Regions from separate parts of the Streptomyces sp. RGM 3693 genome, predicted to be linked through region 1. Evidence: predicted binding sites of a transcription regulator. Region 1 holds the regulator's gene; the other holds the start of a gene.
What was found. Region 1 encodes HrcA, which represses chaperone genes, less so after heat shock. Its sites were predicted from a motif close to TTNGCACTCNGNNNNNCNGAGTGCNAA; they were not measured.
Positions count from the first base shown of each region.

Region 2: the regulator HrcA is predicted to act here: its motif matches at 3,036-3,062, upstream of groL (chaperonin GroEL).

Region 1 covers NZ_JBMPPQ010000002.1:1,790,582-1,796,478, forward strand. Annotated here, with positions in the region: gene hemW (radical SAM family heme chaperone HemW) at 1-1, shown strand, start outside; gene ACO0M4_RS25300 (DUF1876 domain-containing protein) at 167-442, opposite strand; gene ACO0M4_RS25305 (DUF3097 domain-containing protein) at 538-1,380, opposite strand; gene ACO0M4_RS25310 (MBL fold metallo-hydrolase) at 1,543-2,277, opposite strand; gene hrcA (heat-inducible transcriptional repressor HrcA) at 2,692-3,708, shown strand; gene dnaJ (molecular chaperone DnaJ) at 3,709-4,845, shown strand; gene ACO0M4_RS25325 (nitronate monooxygenase) at 4,933-5,897, shown strand, end outside.
Region 2 covers NZ_JBMPPQ010000005.1:78,928-84,824, reverse strand. Annotated here, with positions in the region: gene ACO0M4_RS39795 (glucosyl-3-phosphoglycerate synthase) at 1-78, opposite strand, end outside; SAM riboswitch class I at 255-412, shown strand; gene thrC (threonine synthase) at 430-1,716, shown strand; gene ACO0M4_RS39785 (MoaD/ThiS family protein) at 1,772-2,050, shown strand; gene ACO0M4_RS39780 (cold-shock protein) at 2,534-2,737, shown strand; gene groL (chaperonin GroEL) at 3,225-4,847, shown strand; gene ACO0M4_RS39770 (hypothetical protein) at 5,040-5,660, opposite strand.

The DNA.
Region 1 (5,897 bases):
ACCGTTCCGAACGCTCTGACTGCTCCGACTGCTCTGCCCGCCCTGACTGACCGCTCCGACCGCCCCGCCCCCGTGCCGCCGACGCCCCGGCGGTCGCCGCCGGGTCAACGGGGCAAGGGCCAGCGGATCAAGGGCCAGCGGATCAAGGGGCAAGGATCAACGGACGTCAGTGGGTCAGCGGGTAGGACGTCCGGCCCGACGCCGTGTCGATCTCGTCGTGGGCCTTGGTCAGCAGCTGCATCGCCAGATCGTTGAGGGCTCTGGCCCCCGCGACCTCCTCGCCGACCCGGGGCTGATTCCCGTCGGCTGGGTGGCGGCTGGCATAACCATGGGACCGCACCTCGGTCCCGTCGGGCAGCCGTACCAGGGCGGCGGCCCGGGTGCGGTGGGTGTCCTCCTCGAATTCCATCTCGACATGCCATCCGACAGCGGTCTTCAACATGGCGGTCACCTCCGGAATCGCTGCTACCAGAGTGCGCTCACCGCCGGCCCGGCGCACGGTGTGCCACCAGGGGCGCACACCGCCCCCAAGGGCCCTCAGTGGCCGTCCGTCCCCTCCGGCGCCGTCACGAAGTCGATGAGTTCCTCCACCCGCCCCAGCAGCGCCGGCTCCAGGTCCTTGTAGGACCGCACCCGGGACAGGATCCGCTGCCAGGCCGCTCCGGTGTTCTCCGGCCAGCCCAGCGCCCGGCACACCCCGGTCTTCCAGTCCTGGCCCCGGGGGACCTGCGGCCACGCCGCGATGCCCACCGAGGACGGCTTCACCGCCTGCCAGACGTCGATGTACGGATGGCCCACGACCAGCGCGTGCGCACCGGTCACCGCCGCTGCGATCCGGGATTCCTTCGAGCCGGGGACGAGGTGGTCCACCAGCACGCCGAGACGGGCGTCCGGGCCGGGGGAGAACGCATCGACGATCGCCGGGAGGTCGTCGATGCCCTCCAGGTACTCCACGACGACCCCCTCGATCCGTAGGTCGTCACCCCAGACGCGCTCTACCAACTCCGCGTCGTGCCGCCCCTCCACATAGATGCGGCCGGCGCGGGCGACCCGGGCGCGCGCCCCGGGCACCGCGAGCGAACCGGACGCGGTGCGCGCCGGGCCGTTCGGCGCCGGCCGGCCCTGCGGCCGGACCAGGGTCACGGTCCGGCCCTCCAGGAGGAAGCCGCGCGGCACCATCGGGAACACCCGCTGCTTGCCGAAGCGGTCCTCCAAGGTGACCGTCGGGCCCTCGGCGGTCTTCTCGCACCGCAGGACCGCGCCGCAGTAGCCCGTCACCACCTCCTCGACGACCAGTCCGGGGTCGGCCGGCACCTCCGGCGCCGGCTTCGGCTTCTTCCAGGGGGGAGTGAGGTCGGGGCTGTAGTGCCTGCTGTGCATGCGGGTCTGCTTCCCTACAGGTCGGCGGGGCGGCGGGTCGGCGGGGCGGTGAGGTCAACGGGTTTGCGGGGCTGCCGGGCGACGGGCCCGGGAGCCAAGGGGCCGGGCTGCCGGGCCGCCCGAGGGCTAGGCGGCCCGGTAGCCGGGCCAACGGGCGTCGCCTCAGGGGGAGTCGGTGCCGAAACGGGCTGCCAGGGCATCGCGCTGGGCGCGGACGAAGCGGGCGTCGACCACCGCGCCGTGGCCCGGCACGTACACCGCGTCCTCGCCGCCCAGCGCCAGCAGCCGGTCCAACGCGGCCGGCCACTGCCCGGGCAGCGCGTCGCGGCCCGCCTGGGGCTCACCGGACTCCTCGACCAGGTCGCCGCAGAAGACGATCTCCCGTTCGCCGGCCCGGCCGGGCACCAGGACGGCCAGGTCGTGGGCGGTGTGCCCGGGGCCGACGTTGGCCAGCAACACCTCCCGGTCGCCGAGGCCGACGGTCAGCTGCCCGTGCACGTGGTGGTGCGGGACGACCAGCAGGTCCGCGGCCTCCGCCGCGGCGTCCGGGTCCACACCGTGCCGCACCGCGCTGTCCCGCAGCGCGTCCTTGTTGTGCCGCAGCAGCTCGTCCAACCCGGTCGCGCCGAACACCTGCACCCCCGCGAAGGCCGCGGTGCCCAGGACGTGATCGAAGTGCGGGTGGGTGAGCGCGACATACGTCACATCGCGGCCCAGTACGGCGCGGATGGTGCGGCGCAGTTCCGCCCCGGCGCCGATGGTCGCGCCGGTGTCGACGATCAGTACGCCCTCCGAGCCGGCGATCACGCCGATCGTCTCGTCCCAGCCGGGCATCCGACGCCGGGTGACACCGTCCCCCAGCCGCTCCCAGCCCGCCTCTTCCCACGTGATGCGCATACCGAGACGCTAGCCCCTGCCGGCACTCTCCCGCCTGCCTTCCCCCGCGCGACCGCACACCGGGCGGACGGTGCGAGGGCAGCGGCAGGGACCGGCGCCCCGCGATAACGTTGCCCGTCACCCCGCCCTCGCACCCGGCGGATACGGCCGGGCGGCGGCCCCGTGGGGGTGCCGCCCCGGGTGCGGACCAGGGGCCGTGGCGGGGCGGGATCGGGGTTTCCTCGGGGCGGGATCAGGGTGCTCTCAGGGGCGGCCCGGGGGTCGGATTCCACGGCGGTGGGTAAGTCCTCAGTGCGCCGGCCCTTGCCGCATCCGCGCTACCCGGCCGTACACTGGCTCCGGGTTTGGCACTCGGCCCATGTGAGTGCCAGGAGAAGTGACGACACGGCGGGACGGCCGACTGGAGGTGGCGGAATGCTCAGCGAACGCAGACTGGAAGTGCTGCGCGCCATCGTCCAGGACTATGTCGGGACGGAGGAGCCGGTCGGCTCCAAGGCGCTCACCGAGCGCCACCAGCTGGGGGTCTCCCCGGCCACTGTCCGCAATGACATGGCGGCTCTGGAAGACGAGGGCTTCATCGCCCAGCCGCACACCAGCGCCGGGCGGATCCCGACCGACAAGGGCTACCGCCTCTTCGTCGACAAGCTGGCCGGCGTCAAGCCGCTGTCCGTCCCCGAGCGGCGAGCGATCCAGAATTTCCTGGACGGCGCCGTCGACCTGGACGACGTGGTGGGGCGCACGGTGCGCCTGCTGGCGCAGCTGACCCGGCAGGTGGCGGTGGTGCAGTACCCGTCCCTGACCCGGTCCACGGTCCGTCACGCCGAACTGCTGGCACTGGCCCCGGCCCGGCTGATGCTGGTGCTGATCACCGACACCGGACGCGTCGAGCAGCGACTCATCGACTGCCAGACGCCGTTCGGCGAGACGTCCCTGGCGGACCTGCGGGCCCGGCTCAACAGCCGGATCGTCGGCCGCCGTTTCGCGGACGTCCCGCAGCTGGTGCAGGATCTGCCGGAATCCTTCGAACAGGACGACCGGGCCACCGTCTCGACAGTACTGTCGGTACTGCTGGAGACTTTGGTGGAGGAAACCGAAGAGCGGCTGATGATCGGCGGCACCGCCAATCTGACGCGCTTCGGGCATGATTTCCCCCTGACCATCCGGCCGGTGCTGGAGGCCCTCGAGGAGCATGTGGTGATGCTCAAGCTGCTCGGGGAGGCCAAGGACTCGAGCATGACCGTACGTATCGGGCATGAGAATGCTCACGAGGGCCTGACGTCCACCTCGGTCGTCACCGTCGGATACGGTTCTGGCGACGAGGCCGTCGCGAAATTGGGCGTGGTCGGACCGACCCGCATGGACTACCCCGGAACGATGGGAGCGGTACGCGCAGTGGCACGTTACGTCGGACAGATCCTCGCGGAGTCGTAAGTGGCCACGGATTACTACTCGGTCCTCGGTGTCGGTCGGGACGCCTCGCAGGACCAGATCAAGAAGGCGTTCCGGCGGCTGGCACGCGAGCTGCACCCGGATGTGAACCCGGACCCCAAGACCCAAGAGCGGTTCAAGGAGATCAACGCCGCCTACGAGGTCCTGTCGGATCCGCAGAAGAAGCAGGTCTACGACCTCGGCGGCGACCCCCTCTCGCAGACCGGCGGAGCCGGCGGCGCGGGCGGCTTCGGCGCGGGCTTCGGGAACTTCTCCGACATCATGGACGCGTTCTTCGGCACGGCCTCGCAGCGTGGCCCGCGCTCGCGGACCCGCCGCGGCCAGGACGCGATGATCCGCCTCGACATCGAGTTGAGCGAGGCCGCGTTCGGCACGACCAAGGACATACAGGTCGACACCGCCGTCGTCTGCACCACCTGTAGCGGTGAGGGCGCGGCGCCGGGCACCTCCGCGCAGACCTGTGACATGTGCCGTGGTCGCGGTGAGGTCTCGCAGGTCACCCGGTCCTTCCTGGGCCAGGTCATGACCTCCCGGCCGTGCCCCCAGTGCCAGGGCTTCGGCACCGTCGTCCCGACGCCGTGCCCCGAGTGCGCGGGCGACGGGCGGGTCCGCTCCCGCCGCACCCTCACGGTCAAGATCCCGGCCGGTGTCGACAACGGCACCCGGATCCAGCTGGCCGGCGAGGGCGAGGTGGGCCCCGGTGGCGGTCCCGCCGGCGACCTCTACGTCGAGATCCACGAGCTGCCCCACTCGGTGTTCCAGCGGCGCGGGGACGATCTGCACTGCACGGTCACCATCCCGATGACCGCGGCGGCCCTGGGCACCAAATGCCCGCTGGAGACGCTGGACGGGGTGGAGGAGATCGACGTCCGGCCCGGCACCCAGTCCGGCCAGTCGATCCCGCTGCACGGTCGTGGCGTGACCCACCTGCGCGGCAACGGCCGGGGCGACCTGATCGTCCACGTCGAGGTGCAGACTCCGAGCAAGCTCGAACCCGAGCAGGAGGAACTGCTGCGCCGGCTGGCCAAGCTGCGCGGCGAGGAGCGCCCGCAGGGTCAGTTTCAGCCGGGTCAGCAGGGGCTGTTCTCCCGCCTGAAGGACGCCTTCAACGGGCGGTAGGCACACCGTTCGGGGCGGGGTCCGGGGAGCTCTCCGTGACCGCCGCCCCAGTTCGGGGTACGGCGTGAGGCGTGACACGATGTGTGCATGCCCACCGCGCTCACCGATTTCTGCCGCCACCCCATCGTGCAGGCCCCGATGGCGGGCGGTGGCTCCGGCCCCGAGCTGGCCGCCGCCGTCTGCGAAGCCGGCGGACTCGGCTTCCTGGCCGCCGGCTACAAGACCGCCGACGGCATGTACCAGGAGATCAAACAGCTGCGGGGGCTGACCCGCCGCCCCTTCGGCGTCAACCTCTTCATGCCGCAGCCCTCCCTGGCCGACACCTCCGCCGTCGAGGTCTACCGCGAGCAACTCGCCGGCGAGACCGCCTGGTACGAGACCGAGCTCGGCGACATCAACGGTTCCACCGACGACGGCTACGAGGCCAAGCTCGCGATCCTCCGCGACGACCCGGTGCCGATCGTCTCCTTCACCTTCGGCTGCCCCACGCGGCCGGTCCTCGACGCGTTCGCCAAGGTCGGTACGTACACCGTCGTCACGGTCACCACCGCCGCCGAGGCGCAGGCCGCGCAGTGGGCGGGGGCGGACGCGGTGTGCGTGCAGGGCGTCGAGGCGGGCGGCCACCAGGGCACCCACCGGGACGATCCGCACGCCGACGGGACCGGCTCGGGGCTGGGGCTGCTGGCGCTGCTCACCCAGGTCCGCGAGACGGTGCAGATCCCGGTGATCGCCGCCGGCGGGCTGATGCGCGGCTCGCAGATCGCGGCGGTGCTGGCCGCCGGTGCCTCGATGGCGCAGCTGGGCACCGCCTTCCTGATCACCCCCGAGTCCGGCGCCAACCCGCTGCACAAGCAGGCGCTGACCAACCCCCTCTTCACGCACACCGAGTTGACCCGGGCGTTCTCCGGCCGACCGGCCCGCGGACTGGTGAATCGTTTCCTGCGGGAGCACGGCCCGTACGCGCCGGCCGCCTACCCCGCCGTGCACTACCTCACCTCCCCGGTCCGCAAGGCCGCCGCCAAGGCCGGCGACGCGCAGGGGATGAACCTCTG
Region 2 (5,897 bases), on a different contig from region 1:
CTCCACCAGCCGCTCCAGCGGGCGGTCCGCGGCGGACCAGGAGCGGCCGGCCAGCCAGCGCTCCACTTCTTCCAGCACGTCTACGACTCTCCTCGGTGGCCCCCGAACGGAAGCCCGTTATGTGATCCATCTCGCGGACCGGACGACTATCTCAACGGCGAGTGCCTTCGGTTACAGTCTTGAACAACGCGGATGACCCTCGCATGTCGGGGTCGCCGCGCAACAAACGCCTGGGTTTCGACCCAGCGCCATACCGCTCATCCAGAGGGGCAGAGGGATACGGCCCGTTGAAGCCCCGGCAACCCTCCAGCCGGTCTCCGCCGCAAGCCAGCACAGTGCGCGCGCGAGGCTCCCGGCTAGGGAAGGTGCCAAATCCGTCTCACGGCGAGATGCGTCGTGAGGAAGATGAGGAGAAAGGGCCTCGCCTCCATGGCTGTGCAAGTCACCGAATCCGCTCCCGCTGTCTCCCTCGGCCCCGCCGTCGCGCTGTCCTGTCGCGAATGCGGACAGCGCTTTCCGCTCGGCCCGATCTTCGCGTGCCAGGAGTGTTTCGGCCCGCTGGAAGTCGCCTACGAGCTCCCCGGCGGCGGGCCCGGTCAAGCAGCAGAATTGAAGAAGCGGATCGAGGCCGGACCCGCCAACATCTGGCGCTACGCCCCGCTGCTGCCCGTCCCCGCCGACGTGGCCGACAAGCCCAACCTCAACCCCGGCTTCACCAAGCTCGTCAAGGCCGACCGGCTCGCCGCCGAGCTGGGCGTCACCGGCGGCCTGTACGTCAAGGACGACTCCGGCAACCCCACCCACTCCTTCAAGGACCGGGTCGTCGCGATCGCCGTCGAGGCCGCCCGCGCCTTCGGCTTCACCACCCTGTCCTGCTCCTCGACCGGCAACCTGGCCGGTGCGGTCGGCGCCGCGGCGCGCCGCGCGGGCCTGAAGTCCTGCGTCTTCATCCCGCACGACCTGGAGCCCGGCAAGGTCGTGATGGCCGCGGTCTACGGCGGTGACCTGGTCGCCATCGAGGGCAACTACGACGACGTGAACCGCTTCTGCTCCGAGCTCATCGGCGACCCGCTGGGCGAGGGCTGGGGCTTCGTCAACGTCAACCTCCGCCCCTACTACGGCGAGGGCTCCAAGACGCTGGCGTACGAGATCTGCGAGCAGCTGGGCTGGCAGCTGCCGGACCAGCTCGTCATCCCGATCGCGTCCGGCTCCCAGCTCACCAAGATCGACAAGGGGCTGAAGGAGCTGATCGCCCTCGGTCTGGTCGAGGACAAGCCGTACAAGATCTTCGGCGCCCAGGCCGAGGGCTGCTCTCCGGTGTCCGTGGCCTTCAAGGCCGGACACGAGGTCGTCAAGCCGCAGAAGCCGAACACCATCGCCAAGTCGCTGGCGATCGGCAACCCGGCGGACGGCCCGTACGTGCTCGACATCGCGCGCCGCACCGGCGGTGCGGTCGAGGACGTCACCGACCCGCAGATCGTGGACGCGATCAAGCTGCTGGCCCGTACGGAGGGAATCTTCGCGGAGACCGCGGGCGGCGTGACCGTCGGTGTGACCAAGAAGCTCATCGAGAACGGCATCCTGGACCCGTCGCTGACCACCGTCGTGCTGAACACCGGTGACGGTCTGAAGACCCTCGACGCCGTCGCCGCCGGGCCCTCCGCCACCATCCGGCCGAACCTGGACGCGTTCCGCGCGGCCGGCCTGGCCGGCTGAGCCGGTCCGTCGCCCGCCCCGATTCCGCACTCGTACTTCCCTGGAAGGCAGAACCATGAGCGTCAAGGTCCGCATCCCCACCATCCTGCGCACGTACACCGGAGGCGAGGCCGAGGTGACCGCCGAGGGCGCGACCCTCTCCGAGGTCATCGCCGACCTGGAGAAGAACCACCAGGGCATCGCGGCCCGGGTGCTCGACGACGCGGGCAAGCTGCGCCGCTTCGTGAACGTCTACGTCAACGACGACGACGTCCGCTTCGAGCAGGGCCTCCAGACGCCGACCCCGGACGGTGCGGGCGTCTCGATCATTCCGGCAGTGGCGGGCGGTTGCTGACTCGGTAGCCGACGCTGACGCGCCCGCCGGCGCCGGTGTGGAACGCGCCGATCGAATTTGCGCCAACTCTTTGCCGGTAGTGACCGGAAATTGCCCCGTCCGTACGAAACGGACGGGGCAATTCCGTGTTGTGAAAGGGGATACCATTGGGGCGATCCCCCTCCGGTTATCTCCGCGTGCATGCCGAACGCATATGAGATCGCGGGGACTTGTGCGCAAGTTGTGTGCGCGTTTTGTCGTTTGCGCGGCTTATTCCCGGCCCGACTTGGCCTGGGATAACGGCATTTGAGCGCATACGGCCGATTCCCTGGCGCCAGAATTCTCGTCCGATTGACCTGTTGCGCTGGGCATTGGTCCAGATACATTCAGCGGCGGTCGACGCGTTCCGGCGCACATCCCACGGGCCATTTCCGGTGGGGTGAGGTCTGACCCGGGTCCGCGGAGTGCGGTCCTGCGCAAGGGCCAGTAATAGGGGAGTTAGGCATGGCTCAGGGCACCGTCAAGTGGTTCAACGCGGAGAAGGGGTACGGCTTCATCGCGGTCGACGGTGGTGCGGATGTTTTCGTCCACTACAGCGCGATCCAGATGGACGGGTACCGCACCCTTGAGGAGGGTCAGCGAGTCGAGTTCGAGATCTCGCAGGGCCAGAAGGGGCCACAGGCGGACATGGTCCGGGTCGCCGCCTGAGGCGGCGGCCGACTGCATCGTTGGAAGAAGGCCCGCATCCCCGAGTACGGGGTTGCGGGCCTTCTGTCGTTCCCGGACGTCATGGGCGCCCGCCGCTTCCGGGCGTCGCGGGCGCCTTGCCGTTCCCGGGCGTCACGGGCGCGCCTCGCGGGGTGGTACGCGGGCGCGCGCGGGCGGTGTGTAGCTGTCTCGGGGACGGGGTCCGGTCGCCTCGCGGACGGGGGCCCGGCCGTCTCACGGACGAGGGGTCCGACCGCCAAGCGCTTGCACTCGATGGGTGCGAGTGCTAATCATTGCGTTAGCACTCTCCCCGTGAGAGTGCTGAATGTGGACTGGGTCGGTGAGGCCCGCACGCCAGGTGGGGCAAGGAACCACACGGTATGCAGGCCGTCCGTCGCGGGCGCCAACACGGTCCGGTATTTCCGCCCCCAAGCTCTCGGCTTCGTTCGAGCACGGGGACCCCATCAGTCCGGAGGGACCACTTCACATGGCCAAGATCATCGCGTTCGACGAGGAGGCGCGGCGCGGCCTTGAGCGCGGTATGAACCAGCTCGCCGATGCCGTCAAGGTCACCCTCGGCCCCAAGGGCCGCAACGTCGTCCTTGAGAAGAAGTGGGGCGCCCCCACGATCACCAACGATGGTGTTTCCATCGCCAAGGAGATCGAGCTGGAGGACCCGTACGAGAAGATCGGCGCCGAGCTGGTCAAGGAGGTCGCGAAGAAGACGGACGACGTCGCCGGTGACGGCACGACGACCGCGACCGTCCTGGCCCAGGCACTGGTCCGCGAGGGCCTGCGCAACGTCGCCGCCGGCGCCAACCCGATGGCCCTGAAGCGCGGCATCGAGAAGGCCGTCGAGGCCGTCTCCGGTGCGCTGCTGGACCAGGCCAAGGAGATCGAGACCAAGGAGCAGATCGCCTCCACCGCGTCCATCTCCGCCGCTGACCCGCAGATCGGCGAGCTGATCGCCGAGGCGATGGACAAGGTCGGCAAGGAAGGCGTCATCACCGTCGAGGAGTCCCAGACCTTCGGTCTGGAGCTGGAACTCACCGAGGGCATGCGCTTCGACAAGGGCTACATCTCGGCGTACTTCGCGACCGACATGGAGCGCATGGAGGCGGCGCTTGAGGACCCGTACATCCTCATCGTCAACTCCAAGATCGGCAACGTGAAGGACCTGCTGCCTCTCCTGGAGAAGGTCATGCAGTCCGGCAAGCCGCTGCTGATCATCGCCGAGGACGTCGAGGGCGAGGCCCTGTCGACCCTGGTCGTCAACAAGATCCGCGGCACCTTCAAGTCCGTCGCGGTCAAGGCGCCCGGCTTCGGTGACCGCCGCAAGGCCATGCTCGGCGACATCGCCATCCTCACCGGTGGCACCGTCATCTCCGAGGAGGTCGGCCTCAAGCTGGAGAGCGCCGGTCTCGACCTGCTCGGCCGCGCCCGCAAGGTCGTCATCACCAAGGACGAGACCACCATCGTCGACGGTGCCGGCGACAGCGAGCAGGTCCAGGGCCGGGTCAACCAGATCCGCGCCGAGATCGAGAACAGCGACTCGGACTACGACCGCGAGAAGCTCCAGGAGCGCCTCGCGAAGCTGGCCGGCGGCGTGGCCGTCATCAAGGCCGGCGCCGCGACCGAGGTCGAGCTCAAGGAGCGCAAGCACCGCATCGAGGACGCCGTTCGCAACGCGAAGGCGGCCGTCGAGGAGGGCATCGTCGCCGGTGGTGGCGTGGCCCTGCTGCAGGCTTCCTCGGTCTTCGAGAAGCTGGAGCTGGACGGCGACGAGGCCACCGGTGCCGCCGCCGTGAAGCTGGCCCTGGAGGCCCCGCTCAAGCAGATCTCCGTGAACGCCGGCCTTGAGGGTGGCGTCATCGTGGAGAAGGTGCGCAACCTGACTCCGGGTCACGGCCTGAACGCCGCGACCGGCGAGTACGTCGACATGATCGGCGAGGGCATCATCGACCCCGCCAAGGTCACGCGCTCCGCGCTGCAGAACGCCGCCTCCATCGCGGCGCTGTTCCTCACCACCGAGGCCGTCATCGCCGACAAGCCGGAGAAGGCCGCTGCGGCCGCTCCGGGCGGCATGCCGGGCGGTGACATGGACTTCTGATCCGCCGCGGCTCCGGCCGCTGGTTGATCAACGTCCGCTCGTTCGCCGGGGCGGTACCTCCTCTCCCAGGGGGTACCGCCCCGGCGGCGTTTTCTCCGGGCCCCTCGCCCTACGAGGCTGTGAGGCTACGGAGCTGCGGAGCTACGGGCCGTGGGGCTACGGCCGGTATTGCGGTGGGTGTCAGGGCCGGCGTTACGGCAGGCGGTCGAGGAGCCAGGTGGACAGCTCTTCGGTGATCAGGGTGTGCTCCTCGTTCTGCGAGGCCAGGACGAAGTCGTCCAGCGGGCTCTCGTCCGGGGCGAGTTCATCGATCGGGAGATAGAGGTCGGCGTGGTTGCTCGGCTCCCGTACGGCGACCGCGCTGACCGCCGGGACGAAACAGCGCCCCCGGACCGGGTTCTCCACGGCGAACCCCAAGATGGGCGCCAGCTTGTTGAGCACGTAGGCGAGGATGCCGAAGCCGTCGAGGGTGCCACCGGGGGCGCCGTCGATGTCGGGCAGCCCGCTGGTGCGGATCTCACGGGTCGGGACGGTGACCACCCGGAGCTTGGCCACCAGCTGGTCGTCGCCCTCGGACTGGGTGCGCAGTTCCGTCCCGTAGATGGCGTGGCCCTTGCCGATGACGGCCTCGACACCCGGCCGGATGCCGTTGCCGGAGCCGTCGCCCGGCCCGTTGGCGACGGCGAGGAGACGGGGCAGCCGGGGCCAGTTGCCGACCTCCTGGAGCTTGTCGAGGAAGTCGGTGCGCAGCGGGCTGGGGCCCGGCTTGTCCCCGCGGGTCAGGTGCCGGGGCGAAGCCGTTGTGGTTCGCATCCGTATCCCGGCGAGGCAATGACAACGGGTTCGTCACTCTCCGCACCAGGTCGTATGTGGACAGTCATGATCGCTGCTATGCGGAAGCGTGATCGTTGATCGATCGGGAATGATGAATTGCTCGCGCGAACGCGTGTTCCCTCGATCAAGGCCGGTCGGAAAGCGGTCGCCCGGCGATCGTCCGGCACCCCGACCGAGCCTCAAACCCGATGCCGTAATTGGCTGGATCATGTGATC